One region of the Kitasatospora sp. NPDC018619 genome, then DNA from elsewhere that is predicted to be linked to it. Evidence: predicted binding sites of a transcription regulator. Region 1 holds the regulator's gene; the other holds the start of a gene.
What was found. The regulator HrcA, encoded in region 1, represses chaperone genes, less so after heat shock. The targets are predictions, from matches to a motif close to TTNGCACTCNGNNNNNCNGAGTGCNAA.
Positions count from the first base shown of each region.

Region 1 (11,813 bases):
GCTGCTCAGCAGCACCCGCTCGCCACCCGGCTCGAAGGCCAGCCCGCCGACCGGCCCGTACGGCAGCCGCCGGGGCTCGCCGCCGTCCAGCGGCACGGCGTGCGCCCAGGTGCGGCGCAGGCTCGGCTCGCCGGCGGCGGTCGCGGCGACGGGGCGGCCGTCGGGCGTCCAGCCCAGCACCCGGGTCTGGTCGTTGCCCCAGTGGGTGAGCCGGCGCGAGGGGCCGCCGTCCACCGGCACCACGTGCACCTCGGGGGCGCCGTCCCGGGTGGAGGTGAAGGCGAGGTGCCGGCCGTCCGGGGAGAACCGCGGGTGGTGCACCGGCAGGTGGTCCGCCGTCAGCCGCCAGGGGCGGCCGCCGTCCAGCGGGGCCAGCCACAGGTCGTCCTCGGCGACGAAGGCGACCAGGTCGCCGTGCAGGTGGGGATGGCGCAGGTAGCCGTTCGGGGAGGTGCTCAGGGAGTCCGTCACCCGGCCAGCCTAGGCAGCCGCGGCAACGCTCCGGGCGGCTTTCCCCGGACTCCCGGCGCCGCCCGCCGGCGGCTGGTAGAGCCCCTCAGGCCCAGCGGCCGGTGCGCCCCAGCAGCAGCGCGCCGGCCGCCACCCCGGCGGTGGAGGTGCGCAGCACCGAGGGGCCCAGCCGGTACGGCCTGGCGCCCGCCTCGGCGAACGCGGCCAGCTCCTCCGGGGAGACCCCGCCCTCCGGGCCGACCACCAGGACGATGTCCCCGCCCTGCGGCAGCCCGGCGTGCGCGAGCGGCTCGGCGCCCTCCTCGTGCAGCACGGCGGCGAACGCGGCCTGCGCCAGCACCGGCGCCAGCTGCCGGGTGGTCGCCACGTCCCGGACCTCGGGGAAGCGCAGCCGGCGGGACTGCTTGCCCGCCTCCCGGGCGGTGGCCCGCCACTTGGCGAGCGACTTGGCGCCGCGCTCGCCCTTCCACTGGGTGATGCAGCGCGAGGCGGACCACGGGATCACCACGTCCACGCCGACCTCGGTCATGGTCTCCACGGCCAGCTCGCCGCGGTCGCCCTTGGGCAGCGCCTGGACGACCACGATCCGCGGCTCGGGCCGCGGCTCCCGGCGCACGGCGGCGACCGCCACGTCGATCGCGTCCTTGCCGAGCACGCCGGTGACGGTGCCGTCCACGCCGAGCCCCGACCCGTCGGCCAGGGTCACCGCCTCACCCGGCTCCAGCCGCTTCACCGCGGCCGCATGCCGTCCCTCCGGGCCGTCCAGGCGCACCACGGCCCCGGGCGCGGCGGCGGCGATCCGCTCGGTCTCGACGACGAAGACGGGCGCGGTCATGCGGGGAACCTCCGGGGGTGGGGCGGGACAACGCGGAAGGGGCGCCGGGGTCCGCCCCCGGGCACCCCTTCCGCGGGTGACGGCTCACCGGCCGTTGAAGGCGTCCTTCAGCCGGGAGAACAGGCCCTGCTGGCCCGGCGCGAACTGGCCGGACGGCCGCTCCTCGCCGCGCAGCACCGCCAGGCGGCGCAGCAGCTCCTCCTGCTCGGCGTCGAGCTTGCTGGGCGTCTTCACCTCGACGTGCACTATCAGGTCGCCCCGGCCGCCGCCGCGCAGGTGGGTGATGCCCCGGCCGTGCAGCGGGATCGACTGGCCGGACTGGGTGCCGGGCCGGATGTCGACCTCCTCCAGCCCGTCCAGGGTCTGCAGCGGCACCTGGGTGCCGAGCGCGGCCGCCGTCATCGGGATGGTGACGGTGCAGTGCAGGTCGTCCCCGCGCCGCTGGAAGATCGTGTGGGTGGTCTCGGCGATCTCGACGTACAGGTCGCCGGCCGGGCCGCCGCCGGGGCCGACCTCGCCCTCGCCGGCCAGCTGGATCCGGGTGCCGTTGTCGACACCGGCCGGGATCTTGACGGTCAGGGTGCGACGGGCGCGCACCCGGCCGTCGCCGGCGCACTCCGGGCACGGGGTCGGCACGACGGTGCCGAAGCCCTGGCACTGCGGGCAGGGCCGGGAGGTCATGACCTGGCCCAGGAAGGACCGGGTGACCTGGGAGACCTCGCCCTTGCCGCGGCACATGTCGCAGGTCTGCGCCGAGGTGCCGGGGGCCGCGCCCTCGCCGCTGCACGTGGTGCAGGTGACGGCGGTGTCGACCTGGAGCTCCTTGGTGGTGCCGAAGGCGGCCTCCTCCAGGGTGATCTCCAGCCGGATCATGGCGTCCTGGCCGCGGCGGGTGCGCGAGCGCGGGCCGCGCTGGCCGGCCGCGGCGCCGAAGAAGGCGTCCATGATGTCGGAGAAGCCGAAGCCCGCGGCACCGGCGCCGAAGCCGCCGGCCCCGCCGCCCCCGCCCGGGGACAGCGGGTCCCCGCCGAGGTCGTAGACCTGGCGCTTCTGCGGGTCGGAGAGCACCTCGTAAGCGGCGTTGATCTCCTTGAACCGCTCCTGCGTCTTCGGGTCCGGGTTGACGTCCGGGTGCAGTTCGCGTGCCAGGCGCCGGAACGCCTTCTTGATCTCGTCCTGCCCCGCATCCCGTCGGACGCCGAGTACCGCGTAGTAGTCCGTGGCCACCAAATGCTCCGCTTGTTCCGCCTGTAGTAGTGCTGCGACTGGACGCCCCCGCCGGACTTCCGGCGGAGGACTTTGCTAGGACTCGGCCAGGATCTGGCCCACGTACCGCGCCACCGCTCGCACCGCCCCCATTGTGCCCGGATAGTCCATCCGGGTCGGACCGATCACACCCAGTTTCGCCACGCTCTCGTCGCCCGAACCGTAGCCGACGGAGACGATCGAGGTGGACGTCAGCCCCTCGTACGTGTTCTCCCGCCCGATCCGGACCGTCATCGCGGCGTCCGCGGTCTCACCCAGGAGGCGGAGCAGGACGACCTGCTCCTCCAGCGCCTCCAGCACCGGCTGGATGGACAGCGGGAAGTCGTGCCCGAAGCGGGTCAGGTTGGCCGTGCCGGCCAGCATGATCCGCTCCTCGTTCTGCTCGGCGAGCGTCTCGAACAGGGTTGCCAGGACCGTGCTGACGGTCGGCCGCTCGGCCTGCTCGAACTGGGCCGGCAGGTCCTCCAGGAGCCCCGGGACCTCCGGGAGGCGCCGACCGGCGGCCCTCGCGTTGATCCCGGTCCGCAGGTCCGCCAGCACCGTCTCGCCGACCGGGCCCGGGCAGTCGACCATCCGCTGCTCGACCCGGCCGGTGTTGGTGATCAGGACCAGCATCACCTTGGCCGGGGCCAGCGCCACCAGCTCGATGTGCCGGACGGTGGAGCGCGACAGCGAGGGGTACTGCACCACCGCGACCTGCCGGGTCAGCTGGGCGAGCAGCCGCACGGTGCGGGCCACCACGTCGTCCAGGTCGACCGCGCCGTCCAGGAAGTGCCGGATGGCCCGGCGCTCGGGGGCGCTCATCGGCTTGATCTCGGCGAGCTTGTCGACGAAGAGGCGGTACCCCTTGTCGGTCGGGATGCGTCCGGCGCTGGTGTGGGGCTGGTGGATGTAGCCCTCCTCCTCCAGCGCCGCCATGTCGTTGCGGACGGTCGCCGGGGAGACCCCGAGGTTGTGCCGCTCCACCAGGGCCTTGGAACCGACCGGCTCCTCGGTGCCCACGTAGTCCTGCACGATCGCACGGAGCACGGCGAGCTTGCGTTCGTCCAGCTGGCGGACCTCACCGGCCATGGGCGCGTACCTCCGTCTTCGCACGTTGTTCCGACTGTGTCCCTTGCTTCCGAAGGCCGCTCCCGGAGGCCCTCGCCCTGGCACTCTGAACACCCGAGTGCCAAAACCGTACCTGCCAGTGTACGGCCCGGGCCGTACCGCAGGAACGGCCGGACCGGGGTGATCCTCCCCGCAGTCCCGCACACGGCCCGCGGGGCCCCGGCGGTTCGAAGCCGGTTGCGCCGGGGTGGTGCCGGGAGGCCGTCCGGGTGGCAGCATCGAAAGCGACGGCGAACGGAGGAGCAAGCGATGTCGAGCTCGGGCCAGCACACCCGCTTCGCACCCGACCGCGGCCTGACCGGCCGCATGGTCGCGACGATGTTCGTGATCGGGCTGCTGTACGTCGGTTTCACCGGACTGCTGATCGCGCTGCTGCGCGGCGCCTGGCCGCTGATCGTCCTGATCTCCGGCGGGCTGTTCGTGGCCCAGTTCTGGTTCAGCGACAAGATCACCGAGCGGGCGATGGGCGCCCACCAGGTGTCCCCGGAGCAGTTCCCCCAGCTGCACGGCACCGTCGACCGGCTCTGCGCCCTGGCCGACATGCCCAAGCCCCGGGTCGCGGTCGCCGACAACGACATGCCGAACGCCTTCGCCACCGGCCGCAACCCGCAGAACGCGGTGGTCTGCGTGACCACCGGGCTGCTGCGCCGGCTGGAGCCCGAGGAGCTGGAGGGCGTCCTCGCGCACGAGCTGTCGCACGTCGCCCACCGGGACGTCGCGGTGATGACGATCGCCGGCTTCCTCGGCGTCCTCGCCGGGGCGATGACCCGGATCGCCGTGTACGGCGGCTTCATGGGCGGCGGGCGCAACAACAACGACCAGAACGCGGCCCTCCTGGCGCTGGTGATCCCGCTGGTGTCGATCGTCGTCTACGCGGTCAGCTTCCTGCTCACCCGGCTGCTGTCCCGCTACCGCGAGCTCGCCGCCGACCGGGCCGCCGCCCAGCTCACCGGCCGGCCCAGCGCCCTGGCCTCCGCCCTCACCAAGGTGACCGGGCAGATCGCGGCCATCCCCACCAGGGACCTGCGCCAGGCGCAGCCGTACAACGCCTTCTACTTCGCCCCGGCGCTGAGCGCCCGGGAGAGCGCCACCCAGCTGTTCTCCACCCACCCGAGCCTGGAGAAGCGGCTGGAGCAGCTCGCGCGGATCTCCGAGCAGCTCGGCCGCTGACCCTGTGCCCCTGCGCCCCTGAGCCCCGAAAGGACCGCCGTGGGATTCCTGGACACCCTGTTCGGCCGCACCAAGCCCGTCAAGCCCGACCTCGACCAGCTGTTCGGTGTGCCGTCCGCCGCGCTCACCCTGGAGGCCGGGGCCGGGTTCCTGCCCACCGGGCTCGGCTCGGTCTGCTTCGCCGCCGTCGAGGGGGCGGCCTTCGTGCAGGTCGAGCAGCAGGTCCGGGCGCTGCTGGACGCGGACACCGGGCGCGGCGGCGTCCCGGTCGAGGCCTCCAAGGACGGCTACGGCTACTCCTGGCTGCTCGCCCGGCACGCCCCCGGGGAGCTGCCGGAGCTGGTGAACGACCTGCACGCGGTCAACAGCGAGCTGGAGGCGAACGGCTTCGGCCCGCAGCTGCTCTGCTCACTGGTCGGCTTCCGCGATCCGCAGGGGCAGTCGCTGGCCCTGGTCTACCTCTACAAGCGGGGCACGTTCTACCCCTTCGCGCCGGTGCCGGGCGGCGGGGAGCGGCGCAACAGCCCGCTGGAGCTCCAGGTCAACGCGATGCTGGGGAACGACCTGCGGCTGGAGAAGGACCTGGGCCGCTGGTTCCCGGTCTGGGGCGCGCCGGGCCTCTGACGCGCCGCCCGCCGTCCCTATGATCACCCGTATGCGCAGCCGCCCGTACGGACCCGACCTGACCCCGCCGTGGAAGAAGCAGGCCCCCGCCCCGGAGGTGCCCGCCGAGCGGGACCTGGTGGTCGAGGAGGCGGGGACGGGCTTCTGCGGGGCGGTGGTGCGCTGCGAGAAGACCGCCGAGGGGTTCACCGTCACCCTGGAGGACCGCTTCGGCAAGCACCGGGTGTTCCCGCTGGTGCCGCGCGGCTTCCTGCTGGAGGGCCGGGTCGTCACCCTGGTCCGGCCGGCCGGCCCGGCGGCGCCGCGCACCCCGGCCCGCACCGCCTCCGGCTCGCTCGCCGTCCCGAACGCCCGGGCCCGGGTCGCCCGCGAGTCCCGGATCTACGTCGAGGGGCGGCACGACGCGGAGCTGGTGGAGCGGGTCTGGGGCGACGACCTGCGGATCGAGGGCGTGGTGGTCGAGTACCTGCGCGGCATCGACGACCTGCCCGCGATCGTCGCCGACTTCGCGCCCGGCCCGGGGCGGCGCCTCGGCGTCCTGGTCGACCACCTGCTCCCGGGGACGAAGGAGCACCGCATCGCCGCCCGGGTCACCGGGGACGCGGTGCTGGTCGTCGGCCACCCGTACATCGACGTCTGGCAGGCCGTGAAGCCGTCGAGCGTGGGCATCCCCGGCTGGCCCGACGTCCCGATGGGCGAGGACTGGAAGGAGGGCACCTGCCGCCGCCTCGGCTGGCCGGTGGACACCCCGGCGGCCTGGAAGCGCATCCTGGCGAAGGTGGACAGCTACAAGGACCTGGAGCCCGCACTGCTGGGCCGGGTCGAGGAGCTGATCGACTTCGTGACGCTGCCGGATCAGGCGTAGGTCGACGGCGGCGGTCCTTGGGCGCTCCCTCCGCCGGCCGGCACCACGTCGACGGCTGTCAGTCCACCAGGTCGCGTACCACCGCGTCCGCCAGCAGCCTCCCGCGGAGCGTCAGGGCGGCGCGGCCCCGCTCGTACGGCCCGGCGGCGAGGAGGCCGTCGGCGAGGGCCCGGGCGGCGGCCTCGCGGCCGGCGGCGGTGAGCAGGTCCAGGGCGACGCCCTCGACCAGGCGCAGCTCCAGCAGGATGCGCTCGACCCGGCGGTCCTCCTCCGCCAGCACCTCGCGGGCCTGGGCCGGGGTGCGGCCCTCCGCCAGGGCCCGGGCGTAGGCGGCGGGGTGCTTGGCGTTCCACCAGCGGACGCCGCCGACGTGGCTGTGGGCGCCGGGGCCGGCCCCCCACCAGTCGGCGCCGGTCCAGTAGAGCTCGTTGTGGCGGCAGCGGCCCTCGGCGGCGGTGGCCCAGTTGGAGACCTCGTACCAGGAGTAACCGGCGGCGGTGAGCGCCTCCTCGGCGATCAGGTAGCGGTCGGCGTGGACGTCGTCGTCGATCATCGGCAGTTCGCCGCGCCTGACCCGGGCGGCGAGCCGGGTGCCCTCCTCGACGATCAGCGAGTACGCCGAGACGTGGTCGGGCCCGGCGCCGACGGCGGCGTCCAGGGAGGCCCGCCAGTCGTCGTCGGACTCCCCCGGGGTGCCGTAGATGAGGTCCAGGTTGACGTGCTCGAAGCCGGCCGCGCGGGCCTCGGCCACGCAGGCCTCGGGGCGGCCCGGGGTGTGGTGGCGGTCGAGCAGCCGCAGGACGTGCGGCCGGGCGCTCTGCATGCCGAAGGAGAGCCGGTTGTAGCCGCCCTCGCGCAGTTCGGCCAGGTACGCCGGGTCCACCGACTCCGGGTTGGCCTCGGTGGTGACCTCGGCGTCCTCGGCGAGCCCGAACTCCTCGCGGATCGCGGCGAGCATCCTCACCAGGTCGCGGGCGGGCAGCAGGGTCGGGGTGCCGCCGCCGAGGAAGACGGTCCGCACCGGGAGGTCCGCGTCCCCCAGCACCGCGCGGGCGTGGCGGATCTCGGCGACCACGTTGTCCGCGTACGTCTCCTGCGAGGCGACCGCCCCGGAGGAGCGCAGCTCGGTGGCGGTGTAGGTGTTGAAGTCGCAGTAGCCGCAGCGGCTGGCGCAGTAGGGCACGTGCAGGTAGAAGCCGAACGGCCGCGAGCCCAGCCCGTCGAGGGCGTGCGCGGGCAGGGAACCGTCGGACGGCACGGGTTCGCCGTCGGGGAGTGCGGAGGGCATGCGCCCATTGTCCCGTACGGCCCACCCTTTCGGGTGAGCCGTACGGGCGGGGCGGCTCAGGCCTCGTTGGCGCCCGCGTACATGGCGCTCACCGCGTCCGCGTAGGTCCGCTCGACCACCGGGCGCTTGATCTTCAGGCTCGGGGTGAGCTCGCCGTGCTCGATGTCGAGGTCGCGCGGCAGCAGGTGGAACTTCTTGATCGTCTGCCAGCGCTGGAGGTCGGCGTTGACCCGCTTGACGAAGCCCTCGACCAGCTCGTGGACGGCCGGCTCGGCGGCCAGCTCGGCGTAGCTCCGGCCGGCCAGGCCGTGCTCGGCCGCCCAGGGCAGCAGGACCGCCTCGTCCAGGCCGATCAGCGCGGTGCAGTAGTTGCGGCCGTTGCCGATCACCAGGATGTTGCTGACGAAGGGGCAGACCGCCTTGAACTTGCCCTCGACCTCGCTGGGCGCCACGTACTTGCCGCCGGAGGTCTTGAACAGGTCCTTCTTGCGGTCGGTGATCCGCAGGAAGCCGTCCGGGGTGAGCTCGCCGATGTCCTCGGTGTGGAACCAGCCGTCCGGCTCCAGCACCTCGGCGGTCTTCTCCGGCAGGTTGTGGTAGCCGCGCATGACGCCCGGGCCGCGCAGCAGGATCTCGCCGTCCTCGGCGATCCGCACCTCGGTGCCGGGCAGCGGGCGGCCCACGGTGCCGATCCGCACGTCCTCCGCGCGGTTGACGCAGGAGCCGGCGCTGGTCTCGCTCAGGCCGTAGCCCTCCAGGATCGGCACCCCGGCGCCGAGGAAGAAGTAGCCGATCTCCGGGGCGAGCGCGGCGCTGCCGGAGACCGCGCCGCGCAGCCGGCCGCCGAAGGCCGCCCGGATCTTCGCGTACACCAGCCGGTCGGCCAGCGCGTGCTGCACCCGCAGGCCCAGCGGGGCGGAGCCGGTGCCGGTGGCGACCCTGCTCTCCTGGACCACCCGGGCGTGCTCGCGGGCGACCCCGGCCGCCCACATGAAGATCTTGTACTTGGCGCCGCCCTCGGCCCGGGCCCGGCCCGCGATGCCGTTGTAGACCTTCTCGAAGATGCGCGGCGCCGAGGCCATGATGGTCGGCCGGATCGCCGGCAGGTTGTGGATGATCCGGTCCACCCGGCCGTCCACCGCCATCACGTGCCCGGTGGCGATCTGCCCCGAGATCAGCGTCTTGCCGAACACGTGGGACAGCGGCAGCCACATGAACTGCACGTCGTCCGGGCCCAGCAGCCCGCTGGCCTCCTGCGCCCGGCCCTCGTACGCCCAGCAGTCGTGCACCAGGCGCACGCCCTTGGGGCGGCCGGTGGTGCCGGAGGTGTAGATGAGGGTCGCGAGCTGCTCCCTGTCCAGCCCGTCGACGGCCTTCTCCACCGCCTCCGGGTGCTCCGCCAGGTACCGGGCTCCGCGCTCCTCCAGCTCGGCGAGGGTGAGCAGCTCCAGGCCGGCGCCGTCCGGGGCCTCGGCGGGCGCGTCGAACAGGATCACGGTGCGCAGCTCGGGCAGCTGGTCGATCTGCTCGACGGCCTTGGCCAGCTGGGCCGCGTCCTCGGCGAACAGCGCCCGCGAGCCGGAGTCGGAGAGGATGAACGCGGTCTCGTCCGCGTTGGTGCTCGGGTAGACGGTGGTGGTCGCGGCGCCCGCGCACATGGCGCCGAGGTCGGCGAGGATCCATTCGAGCCGGGTCGAGGAGGCCAGGGCCACCCGGTCCTCGGGCCGGATGCCGAGCGCCATCAGGCCCGCGGCCACCGCCCGGACCCGCGCCGCGGTCTGCGCCCAGGTGAGCGAGCGCCACTGCTCGGCACCGGGCGCGCCGTCGGCGGCCTGCTCGTCCACGGGCGAGGGGTAGCGGTAGGCCTCGGCGTTCGGGGTCAGGGCGACCCGCTCCAGGAACAGGTGGGCGACGGAGGCGGGGCGCCCGGCGACGAGGTCGGGCCTGCCGGAGCCGATCAGGGACTGCGCGGAACTCAACGAGGACCTCCGGTGGCGGGTGGCCGTCTGAGGGATTGTCGCGGCGGCCGTGGGGGCGGTCGCCGGGCCCCCGGTTCACCTGAGCGGTACCGGTCAGTAACAAAGGGGCAACCAGCAGCCTAGGGGGAAACCGGTCATTCCGTAAGGGGGCCGCACCCGGCGGCACGCCCGCGCCCCGGCGGTGCCGCACGGCGCCGTCGTCCGGCGCCCCGCCCGGCGCCGTCGTCCGGCCGTTTCGGCAAAGGCCCGGCAAACCTCGGCCTCCCACACGCCGAATGGCCTGTACGACGCTACAGAACACCCAGAATTGGGATGCGAACCCGACCGGCGACGACAAGAGTGTGCCAGTGCTGATCAGACTCCTGAGGGCGTACCTGCGCCCGTACTCCCGACCGATCACCCTGCTGGTGCTGCTCCAGCTGGTGTCCACCCTCGCGGCGCTCTACCTGCCCACGCTGAACGCCGACATCATCGACGACGGCGTGGTCAAGGGCGACACCGGCTACATCCTGCGCGTCGGCGGGGTGATGATCGGCGTGACCCTCGTCCAGGCCCTCTGCGCCATCGGCGCCGTCTTCATCGGCGCCCGCACCGCCATGGCCTTCGGCCGGGACGTGCGCGCCGCCGTCTTCGACCGGGTGCAGAGCTTCTCCGCCCGCGAGGTCGGCCAGTTCGGCGCGCCCTCCCTGATCACCCGCACCACCAACGACGTCCAGCAGGTCCAGATGCTCGCCCTGATGAGCTTCACGCTCATGGTCGCCGCGCCGATCATGTGCGTCGGCGGCATCATCATGGCGCTCAACCAGGACGTCCCGCTGTCCGGCCTGCTGCTCGCCGTCATCCCCGCGCTCGGCGTCGTCGTGGTCCTGCTGGTCCGCGCACTGCGCCCCCGCTTCCGCAGCATGCAGGAGCGGATCGACACCGTGAACCGGGTCCTGCGCGAGCAGATCACCGGCATCCGGGTCATCCGCGCGTTCGTCAAGGACGGCCGGGAGCAGGCCCGCTTCGCCGACGCCAACGAGGACCTCACCCAGGTCGCCCGCCAGGTCGGCCGGCTGATGTCGATCATGTTCCCCGCCGTGATGCTGGTGGTGAACGTCTCCAGCGTCGCCGTGCTCTGGTTCGGCGCCCACCGGATCGACAGCGGCGCCATGCAGATCGGCGCGCTCACCGCCTTCCTCTCCTACCTGATGCAGATCCTGATGAGCGTCATGATGGCCACCTTCATGTTCATGATGGTGCCGCGCGCCGAGGTCTGCGCCGAGCGCATCGACGAGGTCCTCGGCACCAGCAGCAGCGTCGTGCCGCCCGCCGCGCCCGTCACCGAGCTGCCGCGCCGCGGCGAACTGGAGCTCAGCGGCGTCGACTTCCGCTACCCCGGCGCCGAGGCCCCGGTGCTGCGCGGCATCGACCTCACCGCCCGCCCCGGCCAGACCACCGCCATCATCGGCTCCACCGGCAGCGGCAAGTCCACCCTGCTCGGCCTCGTCCCCCGGCTCTTCGACGCCACCTCCGGCCGGGTCCTGCTCGACGGCGTGGACGTCCGCGACCTCGACCAGGACACGCTCGCCGAGCGCGTCGGCATCGTGCCGCAGAAGCCCTACCTCTTCTCCGGCACCGTCGCCAGCAACCTGCGCTACGGCCGGCCCGACGCCACCGACGAGGAGCTCTGGCACGCCCTGGAGACCGCCCAGGCCAAGGAGTTCGTCGAGAAGCTGCCCGAAGGCCTGGACGCCCCGATCGCCCAGGGCGGCGGCAACGTCTCCGGCGGCCAGCGCCAACGCCTGGCCATCGCCCGGACACTGGTGCGCCGGCCCTCCGTCTACCTCTTCGACGACTCCTTCTCCGCACTCGACTACGCCACCGACGCCAAGCTCCGCAAGGCCCTCGCCCGCGAGACCTCCGACGCCACCGTCCTGATCGTCGCCCAGCGCGTGTCCACCATCCGCGACGCCGACCGGATCATCGTCCTCGACGAGGGCGCCGTCGTCGGCACCGGCACCCACCACGAGCTGATGGCCGACAACCCGACCTACCGGGAGATCGTGCTCTCCCAGCTCACCGAGCAGGAGGCGGCATGACCACCCCCGGCAAGAAGCCCGACCTGTCCAAGGCGGCCCCGCAGGGCACCGCCCCCGGGGGCGGCCCGCGGAAGGACGCCGGGCTGTCCAGCGACTCCCAGGCCGCCGCCGCCCGCCGCGGCCC
Region 1 is NZ_JBISAI010000006.1:147,018-158,830, reverse strand. It holds gene ACH5AR_RS11510 (S41 family peptidase) at 1-471, opposite strand, end outside; gene ACH5AR_RS11505 (16S rRNA (uracil(1498)-N(3))-methyltransferase) at 557-1,306, opposite strand; gene dnaJ (molecular chaperone DnaJ) at 1,391-2,533, opposite strand; gene hrcA (heat-inducible transcriptional repressor HrcA) at 2,609-3,643, opposite strand; gene htpX (zinc metalloprotease HtpX) at 3,932-4,852, shown strand; gene ACH5AR_RS11485 (hypothetical protein) at 4,892-5,476, shown strand; gene ACH5AR_RS11480 (DUF3097 domain-containing protein) at 5,508-6,341, shown strand; gene hemW (radical SAM family heme chaperone HemW) at 6,400-7,629, opposite strand; gene ACH5AR_RS11470 (AMP-dependent synthetase/ligase) at 7,686-9,608, opposite strand; gene ACH5AR_RS11465 (ABC transporter ATP-binding protein) at 9,956-11,689, shown strand; gene ACH5AR_RS11460 (ABC transporter ATP-binding protein) at 11,686-11,813, shown strand, end outside.

Region 2 (11,813 bases), on a different contig from region 1:
CCCGGACAGGGCCCGGACGGTGGCGATCCGCAGCGGGCGCGCGGGGCAACCGGTGGGAGCGGCGGGAGCGGCGGGAGCGAGGCCGGCGGTGGGCCGGGACGTGGCCGCCGACCCGGAGCCCGGCGCCGCGGCCCGGCGCCTGCGGCCCGCGGCGGGCTTCAGCGGACGGTCTCGTCCGGGCGTTCCGCAGCGTGGCCCGGGGCTTGCGCCCGGGCGTGGAACGGTTCCTCGCCGTACGGCGGGGCGGCGGCGGTGCGCTGGGGGCGTCCGCCCGACACGAGGACCCGCTGGACCCGGGGCCGGGTACGCCAGTTGACCCTCCGTACGTCCCGGGCCAGCGCGCCGGGGCGCCAGAGCTGGATCACCGCGGTCACGGTGCCCAGCACGGCCCCCGCGGCCAGCCAGCCGGCCAGCACGTCGCTGGGCCAGTGCACGCCGAGTGCAACCCGGGTCCAGCCGACCGTCAGCACCGCCGCCGCGGCCACCGTGCAGGCGGCGGTCCGGCCGCGCCGGCGGACCCGGTACCAGAGCAGGCCGACCAGGACGGCGCAGGTGATCGCCGAGGCCATGGCGTGCCCGGACGGGAAGGGCGCTCCGACGGCGTGCGAGAGCGGATCGGGGAAGGAGGGGCGGTGGCGGCCGAAGGCCAGCTTCAGCGCCCACTGGGCGCCCCAGCCGACCAGGGCCTGGGCGGCCACCCAGCCGGCCAGCACCCGGGCGCCGATCAGCCAGAGCCACCCGGCGGCGATGCCGAGCAGTGTGCGCATCGTGACGGGGCCGCCGATGTCCGAGAGGGTCTGTACCGCGGCCGTCCAGATCCGGTGCTCCCGGCCGGCGGCGTGCAGATCGCCGATCCACTCCTGGTCGAAGTGGACCAACGGGCGCCACTGGCCGGTGACCAGGGCCGCCAGCAGGCCGAACAGCGCGGCACAGCCCAGCGCGAGCACGGCGTCCCGGAGGAGACTGCGGTTACGCGCCGTGAGGGCGGTCGTGCTGTTGGTCAGGTGCATGGCTGACACCTTCCCAGTGTGCTGTGCCGAGCAAGGGCCGGAGTGATAGCGATTCGGCATCGGTTCTGCGGAGGACCTGCGTGCGCCGGGGTGCGGCCCCGCCCGCCGGAGGGCGCGCGCGGGAACGCCGGCGGCCGCTCGCGGGTTCAACGGGGGGACGGCGTCCGCGTGAGGGTCGGGTGAAGAAAACGATCCCGGAACGGTCGCCCGGCGGTACGGGATGTGCCCAACTGGTCACCCACTGTCCAGAACCGGGGTGAAAACCGGCAGGATACTGCATCGCTGGGAAGAATCTGAGCGACTTGGGAATGTTGTCCGGAATCTGTTCGTTGGATCGTTACGTGTGAGCCCGCAGGGGCCCGCACTTCTTGCCCTCACGAGGCAGGCAGGCAGACCTCGGCAACACCAGCAAAGGGAGCAAGCATGGCCACCCGTGCCGTCGTTCGCGACAGGGCCGACCGGAGTCGCGCGGCCCGCCCGACCAACCTGGAGGCCGACCGCGACCTGGTCGGCATGTACCTCGACGAGATCGCCAGGACGCCCCTGCTCGATGCCGCCGAGGAGGTCGAGCTCTCGCTGCGGATCGAGGCCGGCGTGTACGCCCAGCACCTGCTGGACGAGGCCGAACTCCCCGAGGGCGTCACGCGCGAGGAGTTGGAGGCGATAGCCGCCGACGCCGAGCGCGCCAAGGACGTCTTCATCCGCTCCAACCTCCGGCTCGTGGTCGCCGTCGCCCGCCGCTACCCGCGCAGCGGCCTGCCGCTGCTGGACCTCATCCAGGAGGGCAACGCCGGCCTGGTGCGCGCCGTCGAGAAGTTCGACTACGCCAAGGGCTTCAAGTTCTCCACCTACGCGACGTGGTGGATCCGGCAGGCGATCACCCGCTCCATCGCCGACCAGTCCCGCACCATCCGGCTGCCCGTGCACCTGGTGGAGGAGCTGGGGCGGATCCGGCGGGTGCAGCGGGAGAAGTCCAAGGAGCTGGGCCGCGAGGCCGAGCCGGCCGAGATCGCGGCCGAGCTGGACACCACCGAGGCCCGGATCAAGGACGTACTGGACTGGGCGCGCGACCCGGTCAGCCTCAACATGGCGGTGGACGACGAGGGCGAGACCCAGTTCGGCGACCTCGTCGAGGACACCGGGGCCACGTCCCCCGAGGACGCCGTGATGGTCATGCTCCGCCGTGAGGAACTGGACGGCCTGATCGGGCGGTTGGACGACCGCACCGCCTCGATCATCCGCTCCCGCTACGGCATGGAGGACGGCCGCGAGCGCACCCTCACCGAGGTGGGCAAGCAGCACGGCCTCACCCGTGAGCGGATCCGCCAGATCGAGAAGCACGCGCTGGCCGAGCTGAAGAAGATCGCCGACCACGCGGGCTTCGAAGCAGCCTGAGCAGCCGCCTGGCACCGCCTCGTCCGGGCCCTGGTACGGAGCGCTCCGCACCAGGGCCCGAGGCGTGCCCCGGGGCTCTTAGGCTGGAAGGACGGAAGGCGGAACGAGTGGACGGGGTGGACGGAGTGGACGGCGTGAGCGAGCAGGGACGGGAAGAGGGCCGGGAGCAGGGCTCGGCGCAGGAGCCGCGGAAGGACGGGGCCGCCAGGGCCCGGCTGGTCTTCCGGGACCCGCTGGACCAGCAGTCCCGCGACGACACCGACGCCGGTTGGGGCGGGCGCCCCGGCGCGGGGGAGAGCGGTGCACGGGGGCTGGACTGGTACCTGAGCCAGCGCCCGCCGCACCACGGGGACTGAGGGGCGGGACCGGGGGCGGGCGGTGCCCGCCGGTCAGCGCAGCGGCGCGACCAGCGCGTCGCGGATCTGGGTCAGCAGTTCGACCTCCTTGGCCTCGGCCTCGGCCGCCTTCTCGGTGGCGCTCTTGCGGTGCGCGGCCAGCCGGTTCATCGGGACGATCAGGAAGAAGTAGACGACCGCCGCGGTGATCAGGAAACTGAGCGCGGCGCTGAGCACCGATCCCCACAGGATGAGGATCCCGGACGTGACCTCACCGGTCGGGCTGACCTCGCAGGGCCCCTTGAGGCAGGAACTGTAGGACGCGAGGTCCTTGGTCCCGAACACCCCAACGATCGGATTGATCACGCCTTTGACGAAGGCGTTGACGATGTTGGTGAAGGCCGCGCCGATGACGACGGCCACGGCGAGTTCGACGACGTTTCCACGCAGCAGGAATTCCTTGAAGCCCTTCATGCCGCCTCGAACGACGCCGCCGTCCACCGGTTACGGGTGATCTTCCGGAGCCCCGGACTGACAACCCGTCCGGCCCAGCGCGCCGCCCGGGGGCGGCGGCAGCCCGGCCCGCGCGGGCCCCAGTGCGAGCGCCGCCGCCACCGCGAGCAGCACCAGGCCGGGGACGCCGGCCCGCCGCCCCGCGCTGCGCCAGCGGTGCCACCCGCCGCAGCCGCGCCGGATCGGCGGGAAGCTCGGCAGCTCCTGCCGGGGCGGTACGGCGGGAGCGGGCAGCGGCAGGGGGAGGGGGAGGGAGAAGCTCGCGGTCGTCATCGACGGACCTCCGGGTGTCGGCGGACCGGCCCCTCGCGGACCGGATGCCCACACGATGGGCGTTTCCGGCGAACTCGGAAAGCACTTTCCCCAGGCCTGTGGACAACCCGGGCCCTGTGGACAACTTCGTTCGCCCGTCCGGGTGAGGCGGCCCCTCCCGAGCTGACCGAAGGCGCCCCCGCGCGTCCTCCGGGCCGCCCCCGGGGCCGGTTGAGCCCGTCGGGCCGGAAGCGCGGAAAGGCCCGCCGTCCCCGCGTTCGAGCGGGGCCGACGGGCCTTTCCCTGGTCTGCGCGCCGCCGGGCCGGGGCCCGGCGCCGAGGTCAGCTCGCGGCCGGAGCCGGGCTGGACGCTGCCGAGGAGCCGGAGCTCGACGACGAAGACGACGACGACGAAGAAGCGGACGACGAGGAGCCCGTGGACGAGGCGGACGCCGTCGAGGAGGCCGACGCCCCGGCGCCCACCGTGCTGCTGGAGGACGAGCGGCTGTCGGTCCGGTAGAAGCCGGAGCCCTTGAACACGACGCCCACGGCCGAGAAGACCTTGCGGAGCCGTCCCTGGCAGTCGGGGCACGTGGTCAGCGCCTCGTCGGTGAACTTCTGCACCGCCTCCAGGCCGTTGCCGCACTCGGTGCACTGGTACTGGTACGTGGGCACTTGTCTTCCTCCTGGCACTCTCGCCTGATGAGTGCTAACGATGGTCAATGATGCGGCATTCCGCGGGATCAGTCCAGCGACCCCGGTGTGAGATCGGCCCCGCGGCGCCCGTCGACCTCCGTCGGCACAGGCCCGACCCGGCCCCGACCGGCCCCGGCTCAGCGCTCGGCGACGCCGGCCAGCCGCATCGGGCGGTCGCCCTCGGCGGCCCCGGCGCCGGCCCCGGCCCCGGCCCGGGGCGCGACCAGCAGGTGCCGCAGCGAGACCAGCACGACCAGCCCCAGCCCGGCCCCGACCAGCGGCACCAGGAACCCGGTCGAGGGCCCGTGCCCGTCGATCAGCCGCCCGGCCGCCATCGAGCCGACCGCCAGCCCGAGCCCGATGGCGCCGGTCAGCCAGGTGAAGGCCTCCGTCTTGGCGCCGTCCGCGACCAGCGTCTCGACCAGGGTGTAGCCGCTGATCAGGGTCGGCGCGATGGCCAGGCCGCAGACCAGCCCGGCCGCGGTCAGCGCGACGAGGTTGGGCATCGCCCACAGCACCGAGCAGCCCAGCACCAGCAGCGCGTAGCTGATCAGCATCCGCTGCTGCACCGGCCGCCGCCAGGCGATCACGCCGTACAGCACGCCGGCCAGCATCGAGCCGCCCGCGAAGATCCCGTACACCGTGCCGCCGGCGTCGTGCTGCCCGACCGAGTCGGCGAAGGCGTTCACCGAGACCTGCATGCCGCCGAACACCGCGCCGACCCCGAGGATGGTCCCGGCGAGCAGCCGGACGCCGGGGGAGGCGAGCGCCGAGGCGCGCCGGACGCCGGGCTGCGGCACGATCCGGGCGGGGGCGGTGCGCCGCTGGGCGGCGAAGGCCAGCCCGCCGACGAGGGTCAGCGAGGCCTCGGCGACCAGGGCGGTGGCCGGGTTGGCGAGGGCGGCGATGCCGGAGGCCAGGATCGGGCCGATCACGAAGGTGAACTCGTCCGTCACGGACTCGAAGGCGAAGGCGGTGCTCACCCGCGCCGCGGACGCGTCGGTGGCGCCGCCCGCGGTGAAGGTGGAGACCCAGCGGGCCCGGACCATCGCGCCGACCTGTGGCACGCTCGCGCCGGCCGGCACGGCGGCCAGGAACAGGCACCACGCGGGGGCGTGGCCGAGCGCGAGGGCGATCAGCACGCCGACCGAGGCCGCGTGCACGACGACGGTCGGGACGAGCACCGCGGCCTGGCCGTAGCGGTCCGCGAGCCGCCCGGTCTGCGGCCCGATCAGGGCCTGGGCGACGGCGGCGACCGCGGTGACCGTACCGGCGGTGCCGTACGAGCCGTGGGTCTGCGTGACGAGCAGCAGGACGCCCATGCTGAGCATCGCGTACGGCAGTCGGGCCACGAGGGCGGGGGCCAGGAACGTCCAGGCCCCGGGGGTGCGCAGCAGCTCGCCGTACCCGACACGGGCGGGGGCCGGAGCCGCGGGGGCGGCCGCGGGGTGCGCGGCGGTGTCGACCGTTCGGCGCGCCGTCACGGTCGGTCCTTCCTGCTGCCTGGTAGCGCGGCAGGGCATGGTGGGGCCCCGACGGCGCCGAGAGTCGTCCTCTCGCGCGTCGACCGGGGTAGATACCGGGTCGGTCCGGCGTGGTGGCCGGGGGCCGGACCGCGGCCGCCGAGCGGTCGCGCCAACTCTGCGTCAGGCAGATGCTGGGGGTGGTCTAGCGGTGGTCATACGACGTGGTCGAACCAGCATACAGTTACGCGCGTAGACGCCGCCAGCCCGGCCCGGACGCACCCGCCCTGCGCTGACCGCCCGGGCCGGGGCCCCGCGCACCGACCGTCCCGGCCGAGGCCCCCGCAGACCGACCGCCCCGGCCGGGGCCCCGGCGCACCGACGGCCCCGGCCGCAGGCCTCACCGTCCGTTCAGCCACCCCGCGAGCTTGCCGCCCCGGTCCACGGCCCGCAGCCGCCGCTCCGCCGCCTCGCCGACCTCGTCCGTGGTGACCACCAGCAGCTCGTCGCCGCCGCGCAGCACCGTCGCCTTGTCCGGCACGAAGGAGTTCCCCTCGCGCACGACCAGGGTGACGGCCGCCCCCTTGGGCAGCCGCAGCTCGCTGATCTCCACGCCCGACATCCGCGACTGGGGGGAGAGCGCGACCGACAGCAGGTGCCCGTGCAGCTTCTCCAGCGGTGCGGACTCGATGCCGAGGTCCTGGCCCATGGCGCCCTCGTCGATCCGCAGCCGCTTGGCCACCCAGGGCAGGGTCGGCCCCTGGAGCAGGGTGAAGACGACGACCAGGATGAAGACGATGTTGAAGACGTCCTCGGCCCGGTGCGCGCCGGACACCACCGGGATGGTGGCCAGCACGATGGGCACCGCCCCGCGCAGCCCGGCCCAGCTCAGCAGCGCCTGCTCGCGGGCCGGCACCTTGAAGGGGGTCAGCGAGGCGATCACCGACAGCGGCCGGGCGACGAACACCAGCACCCCGCCGATCACCAGCGCCGGTACCACCGCGTCGCCCATGGTCTCGGGCGTGACGAGCAGCCCGAGCAGCACGAACATGCCGATCTGCCCGATCCAGGCCAGCCCGTCGGCGAAGCCGCGGACGGCCGGGCCGTGCGGCAGCTTGGAGTTCCCGAGGATCACCGCGCTGATGTAGACGGCGAGGAAGCCGGAGCCGTGCAGCAGCGCGCCGCCGGCGTACGCGAGCACGGTGAGCGCCATCACGGCGATCGGGTAGAGGCCGGAGGAGGGCAGGGCGACGTGCTTGAGGCCGTAGGCGCCGATCTTGCCGACGGCCAGGCCTATCACCGCGCCGATCGCCAGCTCGGCGGCGATCGTGCCGATCAGGACGTACCACGAGTCCAGCTCGCCGGTGGTGGCGAAGGCGACGACCAGGATGACCACGGGGGCGTCGTTGAAGCCGGACTCCGCCTCCAGCAGGCCGGTGAGCCGGTGCGGCAGCGGGACCATCCTCAGCACCGAGAAGACGGCGGCGGCGTCCGTCGAGGAGACGATGGCGCCCAGCAGCAGCGAGGTGCGCCAGTCCAGGCCGACCAGCCAGTGCGCGCCGGCCGCGGTGGCGAACACGCTGACGCCCACGCCCAGGGTGGCGAGCACGGTGGCGGCCGGCATCACCGGCTTGATCTCGCGCCAGCTGGTCTTGAGGCCGCCCTCGGCGAGGATCACCACGAGGGCCGCGTACCCGAGCACCTGGGTGAGCTCGGCGTTGTTGAACGTGACGCCGATCCCGTTCTGGCCCAGCGCCACGCCGATCCCCAGATAGACCAGCAGGCTGGGCAGCCCTGATCGGGTGGAGAGGCGGACGGCGCCCACCGCGAACAGCAGGATCACGGAGGACTCAAGCAGGAGCTGGTTCAGGTGGGAGACGTTCACGCAGGGGCACCTCGGGCAGGCAGGGGCGGACGGGGTGTCTGGCGGTGCTGTGGGGTTCGACGCGTTAAGAAGTCGTCAATACTCCCCTTGTGGATCGTTACGCAGTCTAACATTTTGCCATATCTTTAGCTTGGTCCCCCGTTCACGGTGCCCGGCCGACTCGGCCTAATGTGGTGCCCTGTCACGGCCGCAGGCCCTGGACACGCCCGCCCGCCCCGAAGTCAGGACCGCAAGGACCCAGATGCCCCGCTCGAAGAAGTTCCGGCGCGCCCGTCTGATCGTGATCGTGCTGGTCGTGCTGCTGGTGGCCGGTGCCGGCTACGGCGGCTACCGCGGGGTCTCCGCGGTCCGCGCCTCCTTCCCGGAGGTCGACGGCAGTGTCAAGGTGGCCGGCCTGAGCGCGCCCGTCGACGTCAAGCGGGACGCCAACGGCATTCCGCAGCTGTACGCCGACACGGACGAGGACCTGTTCCGCGCCCAGGGCTACGTCCAGGCGCAGGACCGTTTCTGGGAGATGGACGTCCGCCGGCACATCACCGCGGGCCGGCTCTCGGAGATGTTCGGCGACAGCCAGGTCGACACCGACGCCTTCATCCGCACCATGGGCTGGCGGCAGGTCGCGCAGAAGGAGTTCGACACCAAGCTGTCGCCGGAGACCAAGAAGTACCTCCAGGCCTACGCGGACGGCGTGAACGCCTGGCTCGCCGAGCACCCCGGCGGCAGCAGGGCCTCGCTGGAGTACGGCCTGCTCGGCGTCGTCAACGGCGACTACCGGCCCGAGCAGTGGTCCCCGGTCGACTCGGTGGCCTGGCTCAAGGCGATGGCCTGGAACCTCTCCGGGAACCTCCAGGAGGAGATCGACCGCTCGCTGCTGGCCCAGGACTTCGGCCCGGACAAGATCGCCGAGCTGTACCCGGACTACCCCTACGCGCGCAACGGCACGATCGTGAAGACCGGCACCGTGGCCGGCGAGGCCTACCGCCCCGCCGACGGCTCGCCGCAGTCCGGCGCGCCCGCCGGCACGGCCGCCACCGCGCAGGGCGCGGCCACCACCAAGGCGATGCTGCAGGGCCTGACCGACCGCATCGACGCGATGCCGCAGCTGCTCGGCCGCCCCGGCCAGGGCATCGGCTCCAACTCCTGGGTGGTCGCGGGCTCGCACACCACCACCGGCAAGCCGCTGCTGGCCAACGACCCGCACCTCGGCCCCGGCCTGCCGTCGGTCTGGTACCAGACGGGCCTGCACTGCCGGACCACCTCCCCGGCCTGCCAGTTCGACGTCTCCGGCTTCACCTTCGCGGGCATGCCCGGAGTGGTCATCGGTCACAACAATGACATCGCCTGGGGCTTCACCAACCTCGGCGCCGACGTCACCGACCTCTTCCTGGAGAAGGTCACCGGCCCGGACACCTACCAGGTCGACGGCAAGGACGTGAAGTTCGACCTCCGCAAGGAGACCATCAAGGTCGCCGGCGGGGAGGACCGCACCATCACCGTCCGCACCACCCAGAGCGGTGCCCCGCTGATCTCCGACCAGAGCAGCGAGCAGCAGAACGTCGGCAAGTACGCCCCCAACGGCACCTCCGCCCCCGACCGCGGCACCGGCGGCTACGGCGTCGCCCTGCAGTGGACGGCGCTCAGCCCCGGCAAGACCATGGACGCCGTCTTCGAGCTGGACAAGGCGAAGAACTGGGACGAGTTCCGTGCCGCCGCGAAGGACTTCACCGTCCCCGCGCAGAACCTGATCTACGCCGACGCCAGGAACATCGGCTACCAGGCGCCCGGCACCATCCCGGTCCGCGGCAAGGGCGACGGCAGCTACCCCGCCCTGGGCTGGGACTCCGCGTACCAGTGGAAGGACCCGATCCCCTTCACCGCGCTGCCCTGGAGCCTCAACCCCTCGGCCGGCTACATCGTCACCGCCAACCAGGCCGTGGTGGACCCGAGCTACAAGTACAACCTGACCAGGGACTGGGAGTACGGCACCCGCGCCAAGGAGATCACCGACCAGATCGAGGGCCTGCTCAGGAACAACGGCAAGATCTCGCCGGACGACATGCAGACCCTCCAGCTGGACAACACCAGCGTGATGGCCAAGACGCTGGTCCCGCTGCTGCTCAAGCAGCCGGTCAGCGACCCGTACGTGCGCGAGGCCCAGGACCTGCTGAAGGACTGGAACTTCCACCAGGACGCCGACTCGGCCGCCGCCGCCTACTACAACGGCGTCTGGCGCCAGCTGCTGATCCTGGCCTTCGGCCAGAAGTTCCCGGCCGACCTGCGGGCCAAGGACAACTGCCTGCTGGTGCGCCAGCAGGACGACCCCACCAAGCCGGACAGCGCCACCAAGATCGTCACCGAGTGCGGCACCCGCGAGCCGGGCAAGGCCCAGCCGGACGGCGGCGACCGCTGGACCGAGGTCGTGCGCCAGCAGCTGGAGAAGCCCGACAGCTCGTGGTGGACGTACATCGACGACCAGCACAAGGAGCAGAAGGGCCTGGACAACCTGCTCCAGGAGGCGATGAAGAACGCCCGCCAGGAGCTGACCTCGCTGCTCAGCAAGGACGTCTCCACCTGGAGCTGGGGCCGTCTGCACAAGCTGGAGCTGCGCGAGCAGACCCTCGGCAAGGACGACTCCTCGATCGCCTCCGGCGCGGTGCACAAGCTGCTCAACCGCGGCCCGTACCGGCTCTCGGGCGGCTCGGCGGCGGTCGACGCGGCGGGTTGGAACGCGGCGGCCGGCTACCAGGTGGACTGGATCCCGTCGATGCGCATGGTCGTCGACCTGAACGACCTCGACTCCTCGCGCTGGATCAACGTCGGCGGCGCCTCCGGCCACGCCTTCCACGACAACTACAACGACCAGACCGACCTCTGGCTCAAGGGCAAGCTGCTGCCCTGGGCCTACACACCGGACGCGGTCGAGAAGGCCACCATGCACAAGCTGGTGCTCACCACCGGCTGACGCCCAGACGGCCCGGCCACCCGCGGCCCCGCTCCCCCGAGGGAGCGGGGCCGCGGCCGTCCCGCCGTCGTCCGCTCACCCCAGCCGGCGCACCCCCGAGGGCAGCACCGCCAGGTCCACCGGCCGGTCGTGCGGCTCGGCGGGCACCCGCTCCAGCAGCTCGTGCTCGTACAGCAGCACCGCCAGCACCGGCCGCGCCCCCGCCCGCGCCAGCCGCTCCAGCACCCGGTCGTAGCTGCCCCCGCCGCGGCCCAGCCGCAGCCCGGAGCGGTCCACCGCCAGGCCCGGCAGCAGCACCAGCGCGGCCCGCGTCACCGCCTGCGGGCCGAGCCGCGGGCCGACCGGCTCCAGCAGCCCGCGCCCGGCCGGGGCCAGCGCGTCGGGCCCCGCGTACACCGCCCAGTCCAGGTCGTTGTCCGGCAGCAGCACCGGCAGCAGCACCCGCACCCCGCGCGCCCGCAGCGCGTTCAGCAGCGGCCGCGTCCCGGGCTCCGCGCCCACCGAGACGTACGCGGCCACCGTGGCGCCCGCGGCGGCCAGCTCCCCGGCGTGCGCGGCCAGCGCGTCGGCCACCGCCGCGCGCTCCCCGACGGCGAGTTCCCGCCGTCGTGCCAGCAGCCGTGTCCTCAGGCCGCTCTTCTCGTTGGGCATCCGATCCTCGTTCATCCCATCCTCCTGGCCTCCGCACCGCCGACGCGCAGAGCCTGACACGCGAAGGGGCACCCCCCATTGACCACCCCGCTGCTGGTCCAGGCCCTGGCCGCACTCAGCCTCCCCGCACTGGCCGGCGCCACCGCCCTCGCACTGCGCGGCCGGCGGGAGCGGGCCGGGGCCGCCGCCGGGGCGCAGCGGCAGCGCGCGCGGATCGCCGAACTGGAGGCGCGCTGCGCCGAACTGGAGCGCACCGCCTCCTGCGACCCGCTCACCGGCGTCTGGAACTACCGCCACCTCCAGCTCACCCTGGACCGGGAGATCGAACGCGCCCGCCGGGCCGAGCACACCGGGCAGTCCGACGGGCCCCGGCCGCTCGCCGTGCTGATGCTGGCCATCAGCGGCTTCGACGCGGTCGTCGCGGAGCACGGCCGGGCCCGGGCCGGCGCGGTGCTGCGCGACCTCGCCCAGCGGCTCGCGATGGAGATCCGCCGGGCCGACACCCTCGGCCGGTACGGCGGCGAGGACTTCCTGGTGGTGCTGCCGGACACCGGCGCCGAGGGCGCCGGGCAGGTCGCCGAACGGCTGGTCTGGTCGGTCCGCCGGCACCTGCTGCTGGACTGGTCCTCCGGCCCGCGCGAGTCCCGCCCC
Region 2 is NZ_JBISAI010000016.1:155,422-167,234, reverse strand. It holds gene ACH5AR_RS25145 (phosphatase PAP2 family protein) at 159-1,010, opposite strand; gene ACH5AR_RS25140 (sigma-70 family RNA polymerase sigma factor) at 1,434-2,405, shown strand; gene ACH5AR_RS25135 (hypothetical protein) at 2,540-2,761, shown strand; gene mscL (large conductance mechanosensitive channel protein MscL) at 2,795-3,214, opposite strand; gene ACH5AR_RS25125 (hypothetical protein) at 3,245-3,526, opposite strand; gene ACH5AR_RS25120 (FmdB family zinc ribbon protein) at 3,848-4,180, opposite strand; gene ACH5AR_RS25115 (MFS transporter) at 4,339-5,685, opposite strand; gene ACH5AR_RS25110 (potassium/proton antiporter) at 6,065-7,549, opposite strand; gene ACH5AR_RS25105 (penicillin acylase family protein) at 7,791-10,511, shown strand; gene ACH5AR_RS25100 (5-formyltetrahydrofolate cyclo-ligase) at 10,587-11,177, opposite strand; gene ACH5AR_RS25095 (GGDEF domain-containing protein) at 11,241-11,813, shown strand, end outside.
Region 2: a site for HrcA is predicted at 4,192-4,218, ahead of ACH5AR_RS25120 (FmdB family zinc ribbon protein). Genes of this name have one in related genera too.